Regions from separate parts of the Mesorhizobium sp. M1163 genome, predicted to be linked through region 2. Evidence: riboswitches for the same ligand, from Rfam matches in the RefSeq annotation. Region 2 holds a riboswitch; each other region holds the start of a gene.

The links. A riboswitch is a leader RNA that binds a small molecule or an ion and turns the genes downstream of it on or off. The one in region 2 is predicted to bind thiamine pyrophosphate.
Region 1: it holds a riboswitch for thiamine pyrophosphate, as region 2 does, so the genes downstream of both, thiC (phosphomethylpyrimidine synthase ThiC) here and thiC (phosphomethylpyrimidine synthase ThiC) in region 2, are expected to answer to the same signal.
Region 3: it holds a riboswitch for thiamine pyrophosphate, as region 2 does, so the genes downstream of both, thiB (thiamine ABC transporter substrate binding subunit) here and thiC (phosphomethylpyrimidine synthase ThiC) in region 2, are expected to answer to the same signal.

Annotation. Positions count from the first base shown of each region.
Region 1 covers NZ_JAMYMF010000025.1:9,015-16,718, forward strand. The annotation lists partial or broken gene NKH43_RS22445 (ATP-grasp domain-containing protein) at 90-1,032, shown strand; TPP riboswitch at 1,256-1,372, shown strand; gene thiC (phosphomethylpyrimidine synthase ThiC) at 1,477-3,312, shown strand; gene thiO (glycine oxidase ThiO) at 3,309-4,310, shown strand; gene thiS (sulfur carrier protein ThiS) at 4,279-4,476, shown strand; gene NKH43_RS22465 (thiazole synthase) at 4,480-5,253, shown strand; gene NKH43_RS22470 (thiamine phosphate synthase) at 5,250-5,855, shown strand; gene NKH43_RS22475 (hydroxymethylpyrimidine/phosphomethylpyrimidine kinase) at 5,846-6,607, shown strand; gene NKH43_RS22480 (hypothetical protein) at 6,629-6,802, opposite strand; gene NKH43_RS22485 (hypothetical protein) at 7,006-7,425, shown strand.
Region 2 covers NZ_JAMYMF010000045.1:37,974-45,677, reverse strand. The annotation lists gene NKH43_RS30920 (Fic family protein) at 794-2,338, shown strand; TPP riboswitch at 2,521-2,637, shown strand; gene thiC (phosphomethylpyrimidine synthase ThiC) at 2,742-4,577, shown strand; gene thiO (glycine oxidase ThiO) at 4,574-5,575, shown strand; gene thiS (sulfur carrier protein ThiS) at 5,544-5,741, shown strand; gene NKH43_RS30900 (thiazole synthase) at 5,745-6,518, shown strand; gene NKH43_RS30895 (thiamine phosphate synthase) at 6,515-7,120, shown strand; gene NKH43_RS30890 (hydroxymethylpyrimidine/phosphomethylpyrimidine kinase) at 7,111-7,704, shown strand, end outside.
Region 3 covers NZ_JAMYMF010000043.1:13,685-21,388, forward strand. The annotation lists gene NKH43_RS30305 (ABC-F family ATP-binding cassette domain-containing protein) at 1-1,365, opposite strand, end outside; gene NKH43_RS30310 (thiamine diphosphokinase) at 1,367-2,011, opposite strand; TPP riboswitch at 2,139-2,253, shown strand; gene thiB (thiamine ABC transporter substrate binding subunit) at 2,297-3,310, shown strand; gene thiP (thiamine/thiamine pyrophosphate ABC transporter permease) at 3,544-5,163, shown strand; gene thiQ (thiamine ABC transporter ATP-binding protein) at 5,160-5,951, shown strand; gene NKH43_RS30330 (M48 family metalloprotease) at 6,269-7,675, shown strand; gene NKH43_RS30335 (RNA polymerase factor sigma-32) at 7,689-7,704, opposite strand, start outside.

The DNA.
Region 1 (7,704 bases), on a different contig from region 2:
TACCGAGGCAGTCGGAGGCGGAGCCGGCTGGGATCCAGCAAATACAAGAGCGTCGGACGATCGCTGCGCACCCGGCTCATGGCGAGTTCCTCGCGCAGGCCGGCGTTCCAATACCGGCTTATCGGTTGGCAACGAATGCGGCGGAGGTAGAAAGCTCGGCTGCAGAGATCGGCCTGCCCGTGATTCTTAAGCCGGCATTAGGCAGCGGCAGCATGGGTGTCCGATTGTGCCGCAGCCTCGAAGACGTAGCCGAACATACGACCTATCTATTGGGCGGAAAGCACATATGGCGGTCTACACCGAAAATACTCGTCGAAGAATTCGCACAGGGCCCGTTCTATAGCATTAATGTTATGGGGAATGAGGTCGTTGCGATTTGCGCCAATGACTTTGGTCCCCTCCCCCATTTCGTCATACGTGAGGTGACGTATCCGGCCCTGCTAACCGATCAGGAGCGTGAGCGCATCGCCGATGTTTCGTTGAGCTGTTTGCGGGCTCTCGGCCTTGGCTGGGGGCCAACTAACATTGAACTCCGGTGCACGAAACGCGGTCCAGTTGTCATTGAAGTCAATCCGCGTCTTAGTGGCGCGCCCGACCCTCAACTGGTCCAGTTAGCTTACGGTGTCGACCTCGTCACCGAGCACATCAAGCTTGTCAATTGGCGAGGAATGGGATCTGCGCAAAAAGCATTCGCATACTGCGGCCGCGCGATTCCTGCTTCCTGATCAAGATGGCACCCTGGACTGGATTGGTGGCGACACTCAGGCAGCTGCTATATCAGGTGTGGCCGAGGTCAAATTGAATGTTGAACCCAAGACACCGATCGTCAGGAAGGGGGATTTCCGAGACTGGATTGGACATGTCATTGCCACTTCGCCCAGCCGTGCTGAAACCGAGGGCGCCCTTCAGCGAGCGGTCGACTTGATCGATTGGTCGATCACCCCTTTTCCGGCGACAATAGGAGGTGATCGAGAGCACGATGTTTGTGGGGCGTTCGGGCGGCCCACCAGTTCTGTTCCGATCAGGCATTGACGGCTTAAGATCCTTGAAACGCAGCAGTTCCGTCTACGTCAATGTCACATCAAGTTTGATGAGGCAAATGCAGCTTTGGCCACACCTGCCCTATCTCCCGCGGAACTTCTCCGCGACCCGTGGCGAGGCCGTCGGCCCAATTTGGGCCCAATTTGATTGCCGCCCACCGCCGCCGCAGGACGAACATGCGCTTGACAAGACAACCCCGGCCCGTTCAACTTGAGGCATTCACCAGGGGAGTCCCGGCAAGGGGCTGAGATACTGCTGGCTTTCGCGGCGCAGTGACCCGTTGAACCTGATCCAGTTCATACTGGCGTAGGGACGGTGCAAGCGCTTTGCGGGAGTTCACGCCCGAGGTCCTGTTTCAGCAGGTCGCTAGAAGCGTCTTTTCATCCTTCCGGCACAGAACTGGGTCTCCAATGCAACGAGCAAAGGAGCCTCAAGATGAATGCCCTCACCCCCGCCGTCTCGACGGGACCGCTGCCTGCCTCACGCAAAATCCACAAATCCGGTACCATCCACCCGCAGCTCAGGGTGCCGATGCGCGAAATCTCTGTCCATCCGACAGCCGGCGAGCCGCCCGTCACCGTCTACGATCCGTCGGGCCCCTATACCGATCCGGCTGTCGAAACCAGCATCGAAAAAGGCCTAGCCCGACTTCGCCACGAATGGATTTTGGCGCGCGGCGATGTCGAAGCCTATGACGGCCGCCACGTCCGGCCAGAAGACAATGGGTTCGCTACGGGCGAACGCCTGACGCCAGAATTTCCAGTCCGCAACCGGCCACTCAGGGCCAGGGCCGGCAAGGCGGTGACACAGCTTGCCTATGCGCGCGCCGGCATCATCACGCCCGAAATGGAGTTCGTCGCCATCCGCGAGAACCTTGGTCGTGAGATCCTGCATGGCAAGCTTGAGCGTGACGGCGAGGCTTTCGGCGCGACGCTGCCCGATTTCGTGACGCCGGAATTCGTCCGAGAGGAGGTGGCGCGCGGACGCGCAATCATTCCCGCCAACATCAACCATCCCGAGAGCGAGCCGATGATCATCGGTCGCAATTTCCTGGTCAAGATCAACGCCAATATCGGTAACTCCGCCGTCACCTCGTCCATGGCCAAAGAGGTCGAAAAGATGGTGTGGGCGATCCGCTGGGGCGCCGATACGGTGATGGACCTGTCGACCGGCCGAAACATCCACAACATCCGCGACTGGATCGTGCGCAACTCGCCGGTGCCGATCGGCACGGTGCCGCTCTACCAGGCGCTCGAGAAGGTTGGCGGCATTGCCGAGGATCTGACCTGGGAGGTCTACCGCGACACGCTGATCGAGCAGGCCGAACAGGGCGTCGACTATTTCACCATCCATGCGGGCGTGCGGCTGCACTACATCCCGCTGACCGTTGACCGGGTCACTGGCATCGTCTCGCGCGGTGGCTCGATCATGGCCAAATGGTGCCTGCACCATCACCGGGAAAGCTTCCTCTACGAACATTTCGCCGAGATCTGCGACATTTGCCGCGGCTATGACGTGTCCTTTTCGCTGGGCGACGGCCTTCGTCCCGGCTCGATCGCCGACGCCAATGACGCAGCACAATTCGCCGAACTGGAAACGCTCGGCGAGTTGACAAAGATCGCCTGGGCCAAGGATTGCCAGGTGATGATCGAGGGGCCGGGCCATGTTCCCATGCACAAGATCAAGGAGAACATGGACAAGCAGCTCGCCGTCTGCGGCGAGGCGCCGTTCTATACGCTTGGGCCGCTGACGACCGACATCGCGCCGGGCTACGACCACATCACCTCCGGCATCGGCGCGGCGATGATCGGTTGGTTCGGCACCGCCATGCTCTGCTACGTCACGCCCAAGGAACATCTCGGCCTTCCCGATCGCAACGACGTCAAGACGGGCGTCATCACCTACAAGATAGCCGCACACGCCGCTGATCTGGCGAAGGGTCATCCGGCGGCGAAACTCAGGGACGATTCCCTTTCCCGCGCGCGCTTCGAGTTCCGCTGGGAGGACCAGTTCAACCTGTCGCTCGATCCCGAAACCGCGCGGTCCTTCCACGATCAGACCTTGCCCAAGGAGGCGCACAAGCTGGCGCATTTCTGCTCGATGTGCGGGCCGAAATTCTGCTCCATGCGTATCTCCCACGACATCCGCGCCGAGGCGCAGAAGGAGGGCATGGCGGCGATGGCGGCGAAATACCGCGAGGGCGGCAATCTCTACATACCGGCGGACGAGACCGGCGCACCGGCCATGCCACAGGCGCATGCGCCATCATGAGGGTGCTGGTCAAAGGGGCCGGTGTTGCCGGCCTCACCGCCGCCTTCGAGCTCGCCGCACGCGGCGCGGTGACCACCGTTGCCGAGACAAGGCCTGCCATCGAGGGCAATGCGTCGTGGTTCGCCGGTGGTATGCTCGCGCCATGGTGCGAGCGTGAAAGCGCCGAGCAGCCGGTGCTGGATCTCGGACGCGACGCCGCCGACTGGTGGGATGCGGTGCTACCGGGTCAGGTGATACGTGCCGGAACGTTGGTCGTGGCCGCGCTGCGTGATACTGGCGAGCTCGACCGGTTCGCCAGCCGCACGTCGGGATATCGGCGGGTCGCCGAAGATGAAATTTCGCTCCTGGAACCCGACCTCGCCGGCCGCTTCTGGCGCGGATTGCTCTTCCCCGATGAGGCTCATCTCGACCCGCGCCAGGCGATGGTAGCACTTCATGACAAGCTCGCGGCCATGGGCGTCGAATTTCGCTTCGGCGCCGACGCCCAGCCTGTTTCCGATTTCGATCGTCAGATCGACTGCACTGGAATCGCAGCAGCCGATGACAGGCTGCGCGGCGTTCGCGGCGAAATGCTGATCCTGCGCACGCGTGATATCTCGCTGTCGCGCCCGGTCAGGCTGCTGCATCCGCGCTTTCCGCTTTATGCGGTGCCGCGTGCCGACACGCAGTTCATGATCGGCGCGACTATGGTTGAAAGCCAGTCCGCCGGACCGGTGACGGCGCGTTCGATGATGGAACTGCTCGGTGCCGCCTATGCCCTCCACCCGGCTTTTGGTGAGGCCGGGATCGTTGAAACAGGTGTCGGCATCCGTCCAGCCTTTCCCGACAATCTGCCGCGCGTGGAGGCACTTGGAACTGCCGTCGCGATCAATGGACTCTATCGCCATGGTTTTCTTCTCGCGCCTGCCATGGCGCGCCAGGCTGCCGACCTGGTTTTCAATCAAGACGCAACCAAGGAGCTTGCTCATGAAACTGATGGTCAACGGCGAAGCGCATGAGGTTGCCGCCACCACGCTGGCCGAGCTGCTTGCCGCGCTGGACTATGAGGGCGATTGGCTGGCGACGGCGGTCAACAGCGACCTCGTGCACAAAGCCAAGCGGGCGGAATTCCAGTTGAGCGACGGCGACCGGATCGAAATCCTCTCGCCCATGCAAGGCGGTTAGACCATGTTAGAGCTTTATGGAACCGAGCTTCCGTCGCGCCTGCTTCTCGGTACCGCTCAATATCCTTCGCCGGCCATCCTTGCCGAGGCGGTCAAGGCGTCGGGAACCTCGGTGGTGACCGTCTCGCTGCGCCGCGAGATGGCAGGCGGCAGGGCTGGCGAAAAATTCTGGTCACTGATCCGCTCGCTCGGCGTCAGAATCCTGCCCAACACTGCTGGCTGTCACTCCGTCAAGGAAGCGGTCACGACCGTGAAAATGGCGCGCGAAGTCTTCGGTACGAACTGGGTCAAGCTCGAAGTGATCGGCAACCACGACACCCTGCAGCCGGATGTGTTTGGTCTGGTCGAAGCCGCCCGCATCCTGTGCGAGGACGGTTTTGCTGTATTCCCCTATACCACCGACGACCTTGTCGTTGCCGATCGGCTGCTTGCGGCGGGCTGCAAGGTCTTGATGCCGTGGTGCGCGCCGATCGGTTCCGCTCTCGGACCGATCAACATCACGGCGCTGCGCTCGATGCGCGGACATTTCCCTGATGTTCCGCTGATCGTGGATGCGGGGCTCGGACGGCCGTCGCACGCGGCAACCGTCATGGAGCTCGGCTTTGACGCCGTACTCCTGAACACCGCGGTCGCCAGGGCGGCCGATCCGGTCGGCATGGCGCGCGCGTTCGGCAAGGCGGTCGAGGCCGGTCGTGAAGCTTTCAGCTCCGGGATGCTCGAACCGCGCGACGTCGCCGTGCCGTCGACGCCGACAATTGGCAGGGGGGTTTTTTCATGAGGCTCGATCCCTTCTACCTGATCCTCGACAGCGCCGCCTGGATCGAACGGCTGGTGCCGCTTGGCGTTAAGATGGTTCAGTTGCGCATCAAGGATAGGGACGAGGCCACGCTGCGGACGGAAATCCGCCGCGCGAACGGCGTCTGCGCGGTCCATGGTTGCCAACTGATCGTCAACGACTATTGGCGGCTCGCAATTGAGGAAGGCTGCGACTTTGTCCATCTCGGCCAAGAGGATTTGGCCGCGGCCGACCTGCTGGCGATTAAGTACGCCGGATTGAAGCTCGGGCTCAGCACGCACGATCATCTCGAACTGGAAACGGCCATCGCTGCCGAGCCCGACTATATCGCGCTCGGCCCCATCTATCCCACCATCCTGAAGAAGATGAAGTGGGCGCCGCAAGGGCTCGAACGGATCGGCGAATGGAAGCGCCGGGTCGCGCCGATCCCGTTGGTCTCCATTGGCGGCCTCAACCCCGACCGGCTCGACGGCGTTTTCGAGGTTGGCGCAGACAGCGCGGCAGTGGTCACCGACATCACGTTGAATGCCGATCCCGAAGCGCGCACGCGGCAATGGATCGAAAAGACAAAGCCATGGCGCTAGGGCGAGAACCGCATGTGCTCGTGGTCGGGGGATCGGACTCCAGCGGTGGGGCTGGAATTGCACGCGATATCGAGACGATCTCTTCCATTGGCGTGCGCACCTGCCTTGCTGTCACCGCGCTAACGGTGCAGACGCACCATGCGGTCATGGAAATCCACTCTATGCAACCCGGTCTGGTGGCCGGTCAGATGCGTGCGGGGTTGCAGGCCAACAAAGTGGCGGCCATCAAGATCGGGATGCTCGCCACGGTGGAGATCGTCATTGCGGTTGCCGGAGTGCTGCGCGAAAATCCGCAGGTGCCGGCAGTGCTCGACCCGGTGCTGGCGTCGACGTCAGGCCGGGCGCTCCTGGAAGCCGGCGCCATCGCCGCCCTGAAATGCGATCTGATGCCATTTTGCCGTCTGGTCACCCCCAATCTCTTCGAGCTGGCACTCCTTGTTGGCTCGGAGCGGGCAGTGGATGAGGACGGCGTAGTGTGGCAAGGCCAAGAATTGCTGGCAGCCGGCGCGCGGGCTCTGCTGATCAAGGGCGGCCATGCATCGGGACCGCAATCAACCGATATTCTGTTGCGCCCCGATCACGAACCAGTCCGCTTTGACACGCCGCGCCTTGCCGCATCGATGCGCGGGACGGGCTGCATGCTGGCCAGCTCGATTGCGGCACATCTGGCGAAGGCGCAATCAATCGAGTACGCCGTGCGCCAGGGCAAGCTCTTTGTGTTAGAAAAGCTTCGGAAAACCCCAGCCGAATAGCCGTAGAGCCGGCTCAAGCGTTCAGCGGCTGACGCTGAAATGGAAGCCGTAGCCCTCCTGCCCTTTTTTCACAGGGCGTGACGGGATGAGGCCGCTTTGCAGATCGGAATTCAGCGGCGCCGAGACAAGCTGCCCTGCCAGGCCGGGAAAGTAACGGGACTCTTCCTGCGGCGAAGCGCACTGCCAGTCAGGCATGGGGATGCACTTGTGCCTCCTGGCGAGTGTGAGGCCGCAGGAGCGAGGCATTTCAGCGCGGCGGGGGCCGCCGGATCTGGCCCCGCAGTGCTGGAGCAAAGCAAAGGCCGGTTTGAGACGATTCCGGGGATTTCTACGAGGCTGCTCGCGACGCCGGCGTTGAGTTCTACCAGCTCCTGAGCGGCATACGCGACCAAACCCGGTTGAGTGTCACCGCAGGGATGTTCCACGAGTGGGACAAACAGCTGCGGGACTGGCTGGTCCGCGAATTACGACACTGGCATCGAGGGGATACGGCAGCTGCGAAGGTCTGGTCAGCGGATTTCGCCAAGATTGCAAACCTCCTGGAAAGTTTCGGCTGGAAAGTCCGAAGCACGGACTGCTTCAAGACGCTCGATGCGTGCCGGTTGGTGGTCAACGTCTACAAGCACGGCGCCGGAAAATCGCTGGATGACCTGAAGAAAACCTGCTCCGAGTATCTAGACGATCCGCTCAAAGGCACTCGGCCGCCGTGGTCAGAGAAACTGCTGAACCACACGCACCTCAAGGTGAGCGATGACCAGTTCCAGACGTTCTCAGACGCGATTGTCGCGTTCTGGCGCGACGTCCCGGCAATGCCGTAGGTGGCAGCAACAGGTTCCTGATTGGTTTGAAAAGGCCATTCTCAGTGATCGCGCCCAACGATAAGCATGCCAAGGTTTTACCCTCGCATATATCTTCGCTCCCGCTCCCGGCCATAAATTCTGCCACATATCTGCATTGCCGGGAAAGGTGCCATGCGTAACGCATTGGTCGATGGGCGAAGATTCCGCCCGCAAGCGGGTTTCGGGGGCTCTTGCCCGCATTGCGGTACAGACATGATCCCGCGCGCGGCAGCGTCTGGGTTGGTCGTGTCCCATCAG
Region 2 (7,704 bases):
CAAGCCGCTGGGCCCTCGACGTGGGGAACGAGCATTGGAGACGATGTCGCGCTTTCCGTTACAGCCCGAACGCGGGTGACAGATGACCGTGTCCGAGCTACGATTTCACGCATTCGATCAGGCACAGCTCTCTCGGGCTAGCGCGCCAAGCATGAGTTAGCTCCCGAATGAGCAGGTGCCACCCAGTTCAGCTTCGGCCCTTGCGCGCGCAAAGTATTGGGCGAGATCGATCGGCAGTCCGGTCGGCAAATTGGGGCAGCGATGGCGAGAATGAATGCCAGGAACTTCCCTTCGGTGCCGCTTCGTCGATCTGTTTGCCGAGAAGACGCGCGCGCTGCGTTCCGTCCCCCATACCGCAGAGAACTCACTTCAGGTCACACACACACACGACGCCACCGAGATCCTGCATCAGTTTTCTACTCCGACGCCGCCACGTCACCAAGATCAGTCGCGAGCGTGATCGCGGCTATCAAATCGGGATCGCGCGCCGGAGCACTCTATGAGTGAGCCCCGAACGGCGCGGTTCTACTCGAGCAATCCGGCTCGACGTAAGGCGGGCCATCCGTGCCGGCCTCGTGACTAAAAGACCGGCGAATGGCGGTTCCTGGACTCACCTTTTTGTCTGAAGTCGCTTCCTTGAGCCGGTGGCGGAGTTCTCGCTTGATGACTCCAGCACCGTTTAGAATCGGTTTTCGGAAAATTTGTCTTGTGGCATCAATTTTCATGGAATAGGATCATTTTTCATAGATGTTGGCCCAACTGAACCAAAATTCGATGAAAGGATTCGCTTTTCATGCCTGCGGTGCAAGAGCACCAATTTTCAGGTCCTGTTACCGTTTTTCAGGAAATCCGCCTTCCTGAAACGGCGACCCCGGCCGGGTACAGCGCGCTGATCGGAGCCTACAGGCTCGCCGTGCCCTTGCCCCGTAGGTTGTTCGCCACGGGCGAGCATCATCGCATTACCGAACGGGATGGCTGGCGGATCATGACCCCCCGCCACGCCCCAAATCCTACCCTCGAAGGCCACCTGACCTTTGCGCTCAAGTACGAGGGACTGGACCTTGCCGTCCTCAAGCGGCTGTTCCAAGTGACCGGTCCCGCGCCGATCGAGGCGCTGGTCCGTGAAAGCCCGACCGGCAGTTATGCCCGCCGCATCTGGTTTTTATATGAATGGCTGAGGGGAGCGCGTATCGATCTGCCGGACGCGGCGGCCGGACGATACATTCCGGTTGTCGATCCCGAGCTGCAGTGGCCCGGACCCGACAAGACCGCTTCGCGCTACCGCGTAAGGGACAATCTCCCCGGCACGCGTGAGTTCTGCCCTCTGGTGTTCCGCACCAAGATTCTCGAAAAATTCATCGGCCTTGAACTACCGCGGCGCGCGGAGGCAATCGTAGCGGACGTGCCGCGCGACCTTCTTGCTCGGACCGCCGCCTTTCTTTTGCTCAAAGACTCGCGATCAAGCTATGCGATCGAGGGCGAGCACCCGCCGCAAGATCGCATCCAGCGCTGGGGCCGCGCCATCGGCGAAGCCGGCCGCTGGCCGATCGATCGCGATGAGCTGCTGCGTCTGCAAAGAATTGTACTTGGCGACGCCCGTTTCGTAAGACTTGGCTTCCGAAAAGAAGGAGGTTTCGTCGGTGAGCATGACCGAGACAACGGCACGCCCTTGCCCGATCACATCAGCGCTCGGCCCGAGGACCTGCCGCGGCTAATCGATGGAATGGCGGCGTTCGATCAGGGCCCCGCGCAAAACCTTGATGCAGTCGTAGCCGCCGCAATCCTCGCCTTCGGCTTTGTCTACATTCACCCGTTCGAGGACGGAAACGGCCGCATTCACCGCTACCTAATCCACCACGTCCTTGCCATGCGCGGCTTCAATCCGCCGGGAGTGGTCTTTCCCGTCTCGGCCGCGATCCTGGACCAGATCAACGAGTACAGGGGCGTGCTCGAGAGCTATTCGCAGCGCCTTCTGCCGTTGGTGGAATGGGAACCGACGCCGCAATTCAACGTCCGGGTGCTGAATGACACCGGTGATTTCTACCGGTTCTTCGATGCAACCCCGCACGCCGAATTCCTCTATGCCTGCGTTCAGCGGACGATCGAACGGGACCTTCCCGAGGAAACCGCATTTCTGCAGCGCTACGATCAGTTCCGGCAGCAGGTGGACGCCTTTATTGACATGCCCGAGCGGTTGACCGATCTGCTCTTCCGTTTTCTTCACCAGAATGATGGACATCTATCGAACCGCGCGCGCGAAAAGGAATTCGCCACGCTGACCAGTGACGAGGCAGGAAGAATCGAGGCGATCTACGCGCAAACCTTTGGTGCCCATTGAAGGTGTGATCATCAGGATCGATTTTCAGTCCGACGGTTTGCGATTCCCTTGTCCCTGCCTTCATCTCCGAGGCTTGACTTGTCGCCGAGACATGCACGATTTTGTCCGCACGGTCTGACCGGCCGCCGATCAGCCGCGGCCAGAACGCGCTTGACAAACCGGAGCCGTCCCGTCCAACCTCACGCATTCACCAGGGGAGTCCCGGCAAGGGGCTGAGATACTGCTGGCATTCGCGGCGCAGTGACCCGTTGAACCTGATCCAGTTCATACTGGCGTAGGGACGGTGCAAGCGCTTTGCGGGAGTTTACGCCCGAGGTCCTGTTTCGGCAGGTCGACAGAAGCGTCTTTTCATCCTCCCGGCACAGAACTGGGTCTCCAATGCAACGAGCAAAGGAGCCTCAAGATGAATGCCCTCACCCCCGCCGTCTCGACGGGACCGCTGCCCGCCTCACGAAAAATCCACAAGCCCGGTGCCATCCACCCGCAGATCAGGGTGCCGATGCGCGAAATCTCCGTCCATCCGACGGCCGGCGAACCGCCCGTCACCGTCTACGATCCGTCCGGCCCCTATACAGACCCGACTGTCGAAACCAGCATCGAAAATGGCCTTGCACGGCTTCGCCACGAATGGATTACGGCGCGCGGCGATGTCGAGGCCTATGACGGCCGCCATGTCCGGCCGGAGGACAACGGATTCGCGACGGGCGAACGCCTGACGCCGGAATTTCCCATTCGCCACCAACCGCTCAGAGCCAAAGCAGGCAAGGCGGTGACGCAGCTTGCCTATGCGCGCGCCGGCATCATCACACCCGAAATGGAGTTCGCCGCCATCCGCGAGAACCTTGGTCGCGAGATCCTGCACGGCAAGCTTGAGCGCGACGGCGAGGCTTTCGGCGCGACACTGCCCGATTTCGTCACGCCGGATTTCGTGCGTGATGAGGTGGCGCGCGGACGCGCAATCATTCCCGCCAACATCAACCATCCCGAGAGCGAGCCGATGATCATCGGTCGCAATTTCCTGGTCAAGATCAACGCCAACATCGGCAACTCCGCCGTCACATCGTCGATGGCTGAAGAGGTCGAAAAAATGGTGTGGGCGATCCGCTGGGGCGCAGACACGGTGATGGACCTGTCGACCGGCCGCAACATCCACAACATCCGCGACTGGATCGTCCGCAACGCGCCGGTGCCGATCGGCACGGTGCCGCTCTATCAGGCGCTCGAAAAGGTCGGCGGCATCGCCGAGGACCTGACCTGGGAGGTCTACCGCGACACGCTGATCGAACAGGCCGAACAGGGCGTCGACTATTTCACCATCCATGCGGGCGTGCGGCTGCACTACATCCCGCTGACCGTTGACCGGGTCACTGGCATCGTCTCGCGCGGTGGCTCGATCATGGCCAAATGGTGCCTGCATCATCACCGGGAAAGCTTCCTCTACGAACATTTCGCCGAGATCTGCGACATTTGCCGCGCCTATGACGTGTCCTTTTCGCTGGGCGACGGCCTTCGTCCTGGCTCGATCGCCGACGCCAATGACGCAGCACAATTCGCCGAGCTGGAGACGCTCGGCGAGCTGACACAGATCGCCTGGGCGAAGGATTGCCAGGTAATGATCGAAGGCCCCGGCCACGTGCCGATGCACAAGGTCAAGGAGAACATGGACAAGCAGCTCGCCGTCTGCGGCGAGGCGCCGTTCTATACGCTTGGGCCGCTGACGACCGACATCGCGCCGGGCTACGACCACATCACCTCCGGCATCGGCGCGGCGATGATCGGTTGGTTCGGCACCGCCATGCTCTGCTACGTCACGCCCAAGGAGCATCTCGGCCTTCCCGATCGCAACGACGTCAAGATCGGCGTGATCACCTACAAGATAGCCGCCCATGCCGCCGACCTGGCAAAAGGTCATCCGGCGGCGAAAGTCAGGGATGATGCCCTTTCCCGCGCGCGCTTCGAATTCCGCTGGGAGGACCAGTTCAACCTGTCGCTCGATCCCGAAACCGCGCGGTCCTTCCACGATCAGACCTTGCCCAAGGAGGCGCACAAGCTGGCGCATTTCTGCTCGATGTGCGGGCCGAAATTCTGCTCGATGCGAATTTCCCACGACATCCGCACCGAAGCGCAGAAGGAGGGCATGGCGGCGATGGCGGCGAAATACCGCGAGGGCGGCGATCTCTACCTGCCGGCGGACGAGACCGGCGCACCGCTCATACCTCAGCCACGTGAGCCATTATGAAGGTGCTGGTCAAAGGGGCCGGCGTTGCCGGCCTCACCGCCGCCTTCGAGCTCGCCGCACGCGGCGCGGCGGTTTCCGTTGCCGAGACAAGGCCTGGCCTTGGGGGCAATGCGTCGTGGTTCGCCGGCGGCATGTTGGCGCCATGGTGCGAGCGCGAAAGCGCCGAGCAGCCGGTGCTGGATCTCGGGCGCGGTGCCGCCGACTGGTGGGATGCCGCAACGCCCGGCCAGGTGACGCGGGCCGGAACGCTGGTCGTGGCCGCGCCGCGCGATGCGGGCGAGATCGACCGCTTCGCCAGCCGCACCTCGGGCCATCGGCGTGTCGATGAAGACGAAATTGCGCTCCTGGAGCCCGACCTCGCCGGCCGCTTCCGGCGCGGATTGCTCTTCTCCGACGAGGCGCATCTCGACCCGCGTCAGGCGATGGCAGCGCTTCATGACAAGCTCGCAGCCATGGGTGTCGAGTTTCACTTCGGCACCGAGGTCTGGCATGTTTTTGGTTTCGATCATCAGATCGACTGCACGGGAATGGCAGCCATCGATGACCGGCTACGCGGCGTTCGCGGCGAAATGCTGATCCTGCGCACGCCCGACATCTCGCTGTCGCGCCCGGTCCGGCTGCTTCATCCGCGCTTTCCGCTCTATGTGGTGCCGCGCACCGGCCAGTGTTTCATGGTCGGTGCGACCATGATCGAGAGCGGGTCCGCCGAGCCGGCCACGGTGCGTTCGATGATGGAGCTTCTGGGTGCCGCCTATGCCCTCCATCCGGCATTCGGCGAGGCCGGGATCGTTGAAACCGGTGTCGGCGTCCGTCCTGCTTTTCCCGACAATCTGCCGCGTGTCGAGGCACATGGAAGCACCGTCGCAGTCAACGGGCTTTATCGCCATGGCTTTCTTCTCGCCCCTGCCATGGCGCGCCAGGCGGCCGACCTGGTCTTCCATCAAGACGGAACGAAGGAGCTTGCTCATGAAACTGACGGTCAACGGCAAAGTGCATGAGGTTGCAGCCACCACGCTGGCCGAGCTGCTTGCGGCGCTCGACTATGAAGGCGATTGGCTGGCAACGGCCGTCAACAGCGACCTCGTGCACAAAGCCAACCGGGCGGAATTCCGGTTGAGCGACGGCGACCGGATCGAAATCCTCTCACCGATGCAGGGAGGCTAGGCCATGTTCGATCTTCTCGGAACGTCGCTTGCCTCCCGCCTGCTTCTCGGCACCGCTCAATATCCATCGCCGGCCATCCTTGCCGAGGCCGTCAAGGCGTCGGGCGCTTCGGCGGTAACCGTCTCGTTACGCCGTGAGATGGCAGGCGGCAGGGCCGGCGAACAATTCTGGTCGTTGATCCGCTCGCTCGGCGTCAGAATCCTGCCCAACACTGCCGGCTGCCACTCCGTCAAGGAAGCGGTCACGACCGCGAAGATGGCGCGCGAAGTTTTCGGCACCAACTGGATCAAGCTCGAAGTGATCGGCAACCACGACACGCTGCAGCCGGACGTGTTCGGGCTGGTCGAGGCCGCCCGCATCCTGTGCGAGGACGGTTTTGATGTATTCCCCTATACCACCGACGATCTTGTCGTCGCCGAGCGACTGCTGGAGGCGGGCTGCCAGGTTCTGATGCCGTGGTGTGCACCGATCGGTTCCGCCCTCGGGCCGATCAACATTCCGGCGCTGCGCTCGATGTGCGCACATTTCCCAGGCGTTCCGCTGATCGTGGATGCGGGGCTCGGACGGCCGTCGCACGCGGCAACCGTCATGGAGCTCGGCTTTGACGCCGTACTCCTGAACACCGCAGTCGCCAAGGCGGCCGATCCGGTCGGCATGGCGCGTGCGTTCGGCAAGGCGGTCGAGGCCGGTCGTGAAGCTTTCAACTCGGGAATGCTCGAACCGCAGGACGTCGCCGTGCCGTCGACGCCGACAATTGGCAGGGCAGTTTTTTCATGAAGCTCGACCCCTTCTACCTGATCGTCGACAGCGCCGCCTGGATCGAACGGCTGGTGCCGCTTGGCGTCAAGCTGGTTCAGTTGCGCATCAAGGATAGGGACGAGGCCACGTTGCGGACGGAAATCCGCCGCGCGAACGGCGTCTGCGCGGTCCATGGTTGCCAACTGATCGTCAACGACCATTGGCGGCTCGCCATTGAGGAAGGCTGCGACTTCGTCCATCTCGGCCAAGAGGATTTGGCTGCGGCCGACCTGCTGGCGATTAAGTACCCCGGATTGAAGCTTGGGCTCAGCACGCACGATCATCTCGAACTGGAAACGGCCATCGCTGCCGAGCCCGACTATATCGCGCTCGGCCCCATCTATCCCACCGTCCTGAAGCAGATGAAATGGGCGCCGCAAGGGCTCGAGCGGATCAGCGAGTGGAAGCATCGGGTGGCGCCGATCCCATTGGTCTCCATCGGCGGCCTCAACCCCGACCGGCTCGACGGTGTCTTCGAGGCTGGTGCGGACAGCGCCGCGGTGGTCACCGACATCACCTTGAATGCCGATCCCGAAGCGCGCACGCGAGAATGGATCGAAAAGACAAAGCCATGGCGCTGAGGCGAGAACCGCATGTGCTCGTGGTCGGCGGATCAGACTCCAGCGGTGGGGCTGGAATTGCACGCGATATCGAGACGATCTCTTCCATTGGCGTGCGCACCTGCCTCGCTGTCACCGCGCTCACAGTGCAAACGCACGACGCCGTACTGGAAATCCTTCATTCGCCACCAAGCCTGGTGGCTGATCAGATGCGCGCCGCGCTGCAGGCCAACGAAGTGGCGGCAATCAAGATCGGCATGCTCGGAACAGCCGAGACCATCGCTGCGGTTGCCGCCGTACTGCGCGAAAATCGACAGGTGCCGGCAGTACTCGATCCAGTGCTGGCCTCCACCTCAGGCCGGGCGCTCTTACAGGCAGCCGCTATCGCTGTCATGAAGCGCGATCTGATGCCGCTTTGCTGCCTTGTCACGCCCAACCTTCCCGAACTGGCGCACCTTATTGGCTCCGAACTGGCAGTGGATGAGGACGATGCGCTCCGACAAGGACAAAGACTGTTGGCCGCCGGCCCTCAGGCCCTGCTGATCAAGGGTGGGCATGCCTCGGGACTCCGATCGACCGATATTTTATTACGCTCCGATCATGAA
Region 3 (7,704 bases), on a different contig from region 2:
GATCACCGTGCCGGCAAAGCCGGCGACCAGTTCCTGCAGCAGCTCCAGCGTCTCCATGTCGAGATCGTTGGTCGGCTCGTCGAGCACAAGCAGGTTTGCCGGCCGCGCCAAAACGCGGGCGAGGATCAGCCGTGCCCGCTCGCCGCCCGAAAGCTCGCGCACCGGCGTGCGCGCCTGTTCCGGCTTGAACAGGAAGTCCTTCATGTAGGACACGACGTGGCGCTGCTCGCCATTGATGACAAGGTTCTCGCCGCGCCCGTCGGTGAGATACTGCGCCAGTGTCTCCTGCGGATCGACGGCCTCGCGCTTCTGGTCGAGCGTGGCGATCTCCAGGTTGGTGCCGAGCCGCACCGTGCCTGCGTCCGGCTTCAATTCGCCGGTCAGCATCTTCAATAGCGTCGTCTTGCCGGCGCCGTTCGGCCCGACCAGACCGACGCGATCGCCGCGCTGGATGCGTGTCGAGAATCCCTTGACCACGGTCAGATCGCCAAAGCTCTTCTCGATGTTCTTGGCCTCAATCACCAGCTTGCCGGATTCGGCGGCGTCGCTGGCTGTCATCGTCGCCGCACCCTCGGCGCCACGATGACCGCGAAAGCGCTGGCGCATGGTCTGCAACTCACCGAGCCGGCGCATGTTGCGCTTGCGCCTTGCCGTCACGCCATAGCGCAGCCAGTGCTCCTCGCGCACGATCTGGCGGCCGAGCTTGTGCTGCTCGCGCTCTTCCTCCTCCAACACCGTGTCGCGCCATTCCTCGAAATAGGCAAAGCCCTTATCGAGACGGCGGGTCTGGCCGCGGTCGAGCCAAATTGTGGCGCGTGACACGCGTTCGAGAAAACGGCGGTCATGCGAGATGACGACCAGGGCCGAGGAGGTGCGGGCAAGCTCCTCCTCCAGCCATTCGATAACCGAAAGGTCAAGATGATTGGTCGGCTCATCGAGGAGAAGAATGTCGGGCTCGGGCGCCATGACGCGGGCGAGTGCCGCGCGCCGCGCTTCGCCGCCGGAGAGGTCGTTCGGCCGTTCTTCGCCGGATAGGCCGAGATGCTCCATCAGATAGGTCGCGCGGTAGGGATCGTCGGCGGGCCCGAGGCCTGCCTCGACATAGGCGCGAACGGTCGCAAAACCGTCCATATCGGGCATTTGCGGCAAATAGCGCACGGTCGCCGAGGGCTGGCGGAAGACTTCGCCGTCCTGCGGTTCGATCAGCCCGGCAGCGATCTTGAGGAGCGTCGACTTGCCAGAGCCGTTGCGGCCGACCAGGGCGATCTTGTCGCCAGCTGACGCCGTCAGGGCGGCACCGTCGAGCAGCGGCGCGCCGCCAAAGGTCAGCTTTATCCCGTCGAGATTGAGAAGCGGCGGCGCCATGTCAGCTTTCAGGTAGGGGAAAAGGATGCGCGAGCAGCAGCGCGCGGCCGCTGGCCAGCGCGATTTCCAGCCGGCCCTTGACCTCGTTGGAGATGGTCAGCGACGAGCCGAAGGCAACCTCGACATGGGCGAGCGGCCATTTGGCGCCGGTGACTGTCAGGCCGGCGAGATCCGAAAAGCCGAGCACCGAAAACAGCGTACCGTCGACATAATCGAAGCCAGTCTTTCCAGGCAGCAAAGGAATGCCTTCCTGTGCGCCGCTGGTCAAAAGCACTTCCGTTCCGCCTTCCGCCAGCCGGACGCTGAGCGCCAAATGCAGGAAGATGTGGTCGGTGCGTTTGCCGCCGAAGGCGCCTGCGAGCACAAGGCTGGTCGCACCGCGTTCGAGCGCGGCGGCGATAGCGAGTTCACCGTCGGTCTTGTCCTTTTCGGCGGGAAACACCTGCCGTGGCACGGCGGCCAGATCCTCCGGCAAATCGGCAGGCACGGAATCGAAATCGCCGACCCAGAGTTCCGGCATCAGGCCCAGCATAAGGGCATGGCCGATACCGGCATCGGCAGCGATGACGCGGGAGCCTTCGACCTGGCGGTCGAGCAGCGGCGTGCGGATGAGATCGCCGCCAAGCAGGATGGTGAATGTGCTCATATCTCGTGGCCCTTACCAGCCCTGCCCCGGAAACGGAAGATGAAACGGCAGATGAAACAGGACGCCGCGCTTTGGATGCCCGGCAAACTTCCGCTTGCGCAGCACTTCGGCCGGGCCTATGTGTCGAAACGCTCTAACGGGGTGCCGGACGCGATCTTCGCGGACCGGCTGAGAGGCAAGACTGCCAACCCGCTGAACCTGATCCGGTTTGTACCGGCGGAGGGATTAGACGTTTCGGACAGCCCGACGCCTCAATTCCTTTCAACGCGAACGAAGGAGGCGCCGATGCGCAGTTTTTTCCACTCTCTTGTCTCGATTATCCTGCTTGCGGCATCCGCGCTTGCCCTACCGGGGCAGGCATCGGCACAGGATAAGCTGACCGTCTATACCTATGAAAGCTTCACCGCCGATTGGGGTCCGGGACCGGCGGTGAAGAAGGCCTTCGAGGCCGAGTGCAGCTGCGTCGTCGAATTCGTCTCGGTCGCCGACGGCGTGGCACTGCTCAACCGTGTGAAGCTGGAAGGGGCCGCGACCAAGGCCGATATCGTGCTTGGCCTCGATACCAATTTGACGGCGGACGCCAAGGCAACCGGCCTGTTTTCGCCGCATGGCGCCGTGACGGACGTCAGTGTGCCGGGCGGCTGGCGCGACGATATCTTCGTGCCGTTCGACTATGGCTATTTCGCTGTCGTCTACGATAGCGAAAAACTGAAGAGCCCGCCGAAGAGCCTCAGGGAATTGGTCGAGGGCGATGCCGGCGACAAAATCGTCATCCAGGATCCACGCACCTCGACGCCGGGCCTTGGCCTGCTGTTGTGGGTCAAGTCGGTCTATGGCGACAAGGCGCCGGAAGCCTGGGCCAAACTCAAGGCAAAGGTGCTCACGGTGACGCCGGGCTGGAGCGAGGCCTACGGCCTGTTCACCAAGGGTGAGGCGCCGATGGTGCTGTCCTATACCACTTCGCCAGCCTACCACATGGTTGCCGAAAACACCTCGCGCTACCAGGCGGCGTCCTTCGAGGAAGGCGAATATCTGCAGATCGAGGTCGCTGGGATCACCACCAAGGGCGCGAAGAACCCGCTGGCGAAAAAGTTCATCGCCTTTATGACCGGGCCGAAATTCCAGGACGTCATTCCCGAAACCAACTGGATGTTCCCGGCCGGCAAAACCGACAAGCCGCTCAATCCGGCGTTCGACAAGCTCGTCAAACCGACCAAAACCTTGCTGTTCAGCTCGGAAGAGGTCGCCGCAAATCGCAAGGCCTGGGTCGACGAGTGGCTGGCGGTGATGAGCAAGTAGCTCGGATAGAAAGATGATCGCCCTACGGCGCCCCCCTCTGTCCTGCCGGACATCTCCCCCACAAGGAGGGAGATTGGCCGTCATGCCGGCTTTCGCCAATCTCCGACATTGCCGGAATGAGCGGAGCGCTGAACCTGCCAATCTCTCCCCATGTGGGGGAGATGTCCGGCAGGACAGAGGGGCGCGCGAAGGAACGCAATCCTCGCTAAGAATCTCGAATCTGGTGGTCTAGCGTGCAACGCGCGCCATCATCGGATACCCGCGTCGCTGCCGGCATCGTCGCGCTCGCCGCCATCGCGCTGCTGATCGGCGGGGCATTCGCCGGGCTCGTCGTCGAAGCCATGCGCGACCTGTCGGGCGCCGCCTCCGCCTTTGATTCCTATCTCCTCCGTGTTGCCCGCTTCACGCTCTGGCAGGCTCTGTTGTCGACCCTGCTCTCCGTCGCACCGGCGCTGTTCGTCGCGCGCGCCCTGTCGCGGCACCCACAGTTTTTCGGGCGAGGCTTTGTCCTGCAGCTTTTCGCCGTGCCGCTGGCGCTGCCGGCCATTGTTGCCGCACTCGGTGTCTTGGCACTTTATGGCCGCGCCGGGTATTTCGCCGGCTTGCTCGGTGCGATTGGCGGCCAGAACTGGCCCGGCATCTATGGCCTATCGGGTATTCTCGTCGCCCACGTCTTTTTCAACCTGCCGCTGGCAACGCGACTGTTCCTGGAAGCGTTGCAGACGGTGCCGGCTAACCAATGGCGGCTGGCGAGCCAGCTTGGCATGGGTGCTGCGCCGGCCTTCCGGCTGATCGAATGGCCGGCGTTGCGTGCGGCCCTGCCGGGCGTTGCCGGGCTCGTTTTCATGCTGTGCATCACCTCCTTCACCATCGTGCTTACGCTCGGCGGCGGGCCGCGCGCGACGACGCTGGAGGTTGCCATATACCAGGCGCTGCGTTTCGACTTCGACCCGGCGCGGGCGGTGACGCTGACCTTGTTGCAGATTGCCCTGACCTTCGTCGTCGTGCTGGCACTGACGCGGCTTGGCGCCAGTATGACCGGCGACGCCAATCTGCCGGTAGCCCCGCGCCGGTATTTTTCAGCCGGTGCGGCCGAGACCGTGCTGAACGCACTGGTGATCGGGCTGGCACTGCTGTTTGTCGCCGGACCGATGGCGGCTACGCTGTCGGCCGGGCTTGGCGCCGATCTCGGCCGCCTGGCCGGCGAGGGCGCGGTGCGGCAAGCGACGGCGACCAGTGCCGTGCTCTCCCTCCTATCGGCGCTGCTCTCCTTGGCGTTGTCGCTGTCGCTGGTTATGGCGCGCCGGGCGCTGGCGCTCACCCGGCGGACCGGCAGGCGGACGCTGCTCGAACACCTGGCCGACACCGGTGCGGGGTTCGTCCTGGTGGTGCCGCCCATCGTCATCGGTGCCGGCTGGTTCCTGCTCCTGCGCAGCGTCAGCGATGTCTTTGCGATCGCCCCTGTCATGGTGGTTGTGGTCAATGCGGTGATGGCGATGCCGTTCGCCATCCGCGCCATCCGCCCCGCCTATGACGCGGCGAGCGAACGCCACGAACGGCTCTGTGCACAGCTTGGCATCTCGGGCTGGAACCGGTTGCGTCTGGTCGACTGGCCGTCGCTGCGGCGGCCGCTCGCCACCGGCTTCGCCTTCGCCATGGCGCTGTCGCTCGGTGATCTCGGCGTCATTGCGCTGTTCGGCAGCGATTCCGTGCAGACATTGCCCTATCTGTTGCTGGCGCGCATGGGCAGCTACCGCACCGAGGATGCGGCCGGCCTGGCGCTGCTGCTCGGCCTTGTCTGCCTGGCGCTTGTGCTGACCGCGGACTGGCTGGGAAGGAGGGAGAAATCATGATGCCGATCAGCCCGGAACGGTCGATTTCGGTCGAAAAAGGCGCGGCCGTGCGGCTCGATAATGTCTCGTTCAGCTATGGTGAAACGCCGCTTATATTCGATGTCGATTTCCCGGCGTCGGAAATCACCGCCATCATGGGGCCGAGCGGTTCGGGAAAGTCGACGCTGCTCAATCTGGTGGCCGGTTTCGAGGCGCCGCGGTCAGGCCGCGTGCTCATCGGCGGCGCCGACGTCAGCACTGCGCCGCCATCAGCGCGGCCGGTATCGATGGTGTTCCAGGAAAACAACCTGTTTGCCCATCTGTCCCTCGAGCAGAATGTCGGGCTCGGCCGCTCGCCTTCGCTCATGCTGAGCGAGGCTGACCGCGCCGCAATCGCCGCAGCGCTGAAGCGCGTCGGCCTTGCCGGCAAGGAAAGCCGGCTGCCGCGCGAACTCTCCGGCGGTGAGCGGCAGCGCGTCGCGCTCGCTCGGGTCCTGGTGCGCGACCGGCCGGTGTTGTTGCTCGACGAGCCGTTCGCTTCGCTCGGACCGGCACTGCGCGACGACATGCTCGACCTGGTCGCCGACGTCCATTCGGAGCAGCGCATGACGGTGCTATTCGTCACGCACCAGCCGGACGATGCGCGCCGTATCGGGCAAAACATGGTTTTCCTGGATGGTGGCACGGTTGCCGCGACGGGCACCGCGGCCGATTTTTTCGTCGGGGCTGGACCGGAGGCATTCCGACGCTATATCGGCTCGGGTCCGTTTGCGGCTGGATCACGAGATGTTGCCCGGAAGCGGACATAATTTATGGTCAAACCGGCGGAAGGCGAAGCGGCGCTTGCTTGCCATGGTCGAGGTAGTGTGGCTAGGTCCGCCAGGAGCTGGTCCGGCTTAGACCGTGATTTGCCCTTGCTGCCTCGTATCTGTCGGACGCACGAAGGACGCCGTAGCACTTGATTTTGCGCGTGATGCTTTCCGGAAATCGCGCCCGATTTTCACGGTCACGTGCCAGGACTTGAAAGGAAGCCGATCTGCCGACCGGCATCGACAATCGGAGGGTGAAACCGCTGGCGCGCTTTCTGGCGCTGGCCGGTCTTGCCGTGGCGCTGGCAAGCTGCCAGATGTTCACGCCTCCCGACGTGCAGGAATCAGGCTTTCAGCCCTCAGACAAGCCGATCACGGTCGACAATGTCGCCGCCAACGGCAAGCTCGCCCAACTGGCGAAGGCGCAGCACCCGCGCATCCTCGCCACCTATGGCGGAGAATATTCCGACCCCAAGCTCGAGCGCATGGTGGCCAAGATCGTCGGCAGACTGACCGTAGTGTCGGCCAACCCGACCCAGACCTACCGCATCACCATCCTCAACTCGCCCAACGTCAATGCCTTCGCGCTGCCGGGCGGCTATCTCTACATCACCCGGGGCCTGCTGGCCTTGGCCAACGATTCAGCCGAGCTTGCCGCCGTCATTGCGCATGAGATGGGCCACGTTACGGCCAATCACGGCCTGCAGCGCCAGCAGCTGGAAGCCGAAGAGGGGTTGGCGACCAAGGTCGTTTCGGATGTGCTCGGCGACAACCCGACGGCCAAGGCGGCGCTGATCCGCGGCAAGCTGAGGCTGGCCCAGTTCTCGCGCAATCAGGAGCTGGAGGCCGACGCCATCGGCATCAAATCGATCGGCGAAGCCGGTTTCGATCCCTACGCTGCCGGCCGCTTCTTGCAGTCGATGTCGGCCTATACCGATTTCCGCTCGATCAGCGGCGCCACCGACGCCAGCCTCGACTTCCTGGCGACGCACCCCAACACGCCGCAGCGTATCGACCTCGCGCAGCGCCACGCCCGCCAGTTCGGCGCGCCCGGTGTCGGGTCGCGCGATCGCGATTCATTCCTTTCCGGCGTAGACGGGCTGCTTTACGGCGACACACCGGAGGAAGGCTATGTGCGCGGCGAAACTTTCCTGCATCCTGGCCTCGGCGTGTCGTTCTCGGCGCCCAACGGCTTCATCATCGACAATTCGGCAGCGGCGGTGACGGCGACAGGCCCGGGCGACATCGCCATCCGCTTCGACGGCGTTTCGATCGACAAGGGCCGCTCGCTGACCGACTACATCCGCAGCGGCTGGGTTGCCGGCCTCGACGACAGCAGCGTGCGCCAGGAGACGATCAACGGCAACGAAGCGGCAACCGCGCATGCTGGCGCCGATGGCTGGCAATTCGATATTGCGGTGATCCGCGCCGGCGGCCAGGTCTACCGCTTGCTGACCGCGGCGCCTTCGGCCAGCACCTCGCTGAGCACGGTGGCGCGCTCGGTCAGCGGCTCGTTCCGCATCCTGAGTGCTGCCGAGAAGGCGGCGTTGAAGCCGCTGCGTATCCGCATCGTCACGGTGCAGCCCGGCCAGACAATGGGCTCCCTGGCCGCACAGATGGTCGGCGTCGACCGCAAGCTGGATTTGTTCAGGGTGCTCAACGCGCTGTCGCCGGGCGCCGCCGTTTCGGCCGGCGACAAGGTCAAGATCGTCACCGACAAATAGCAGCCGACGCGATTCAGGCTGCGAGAAAT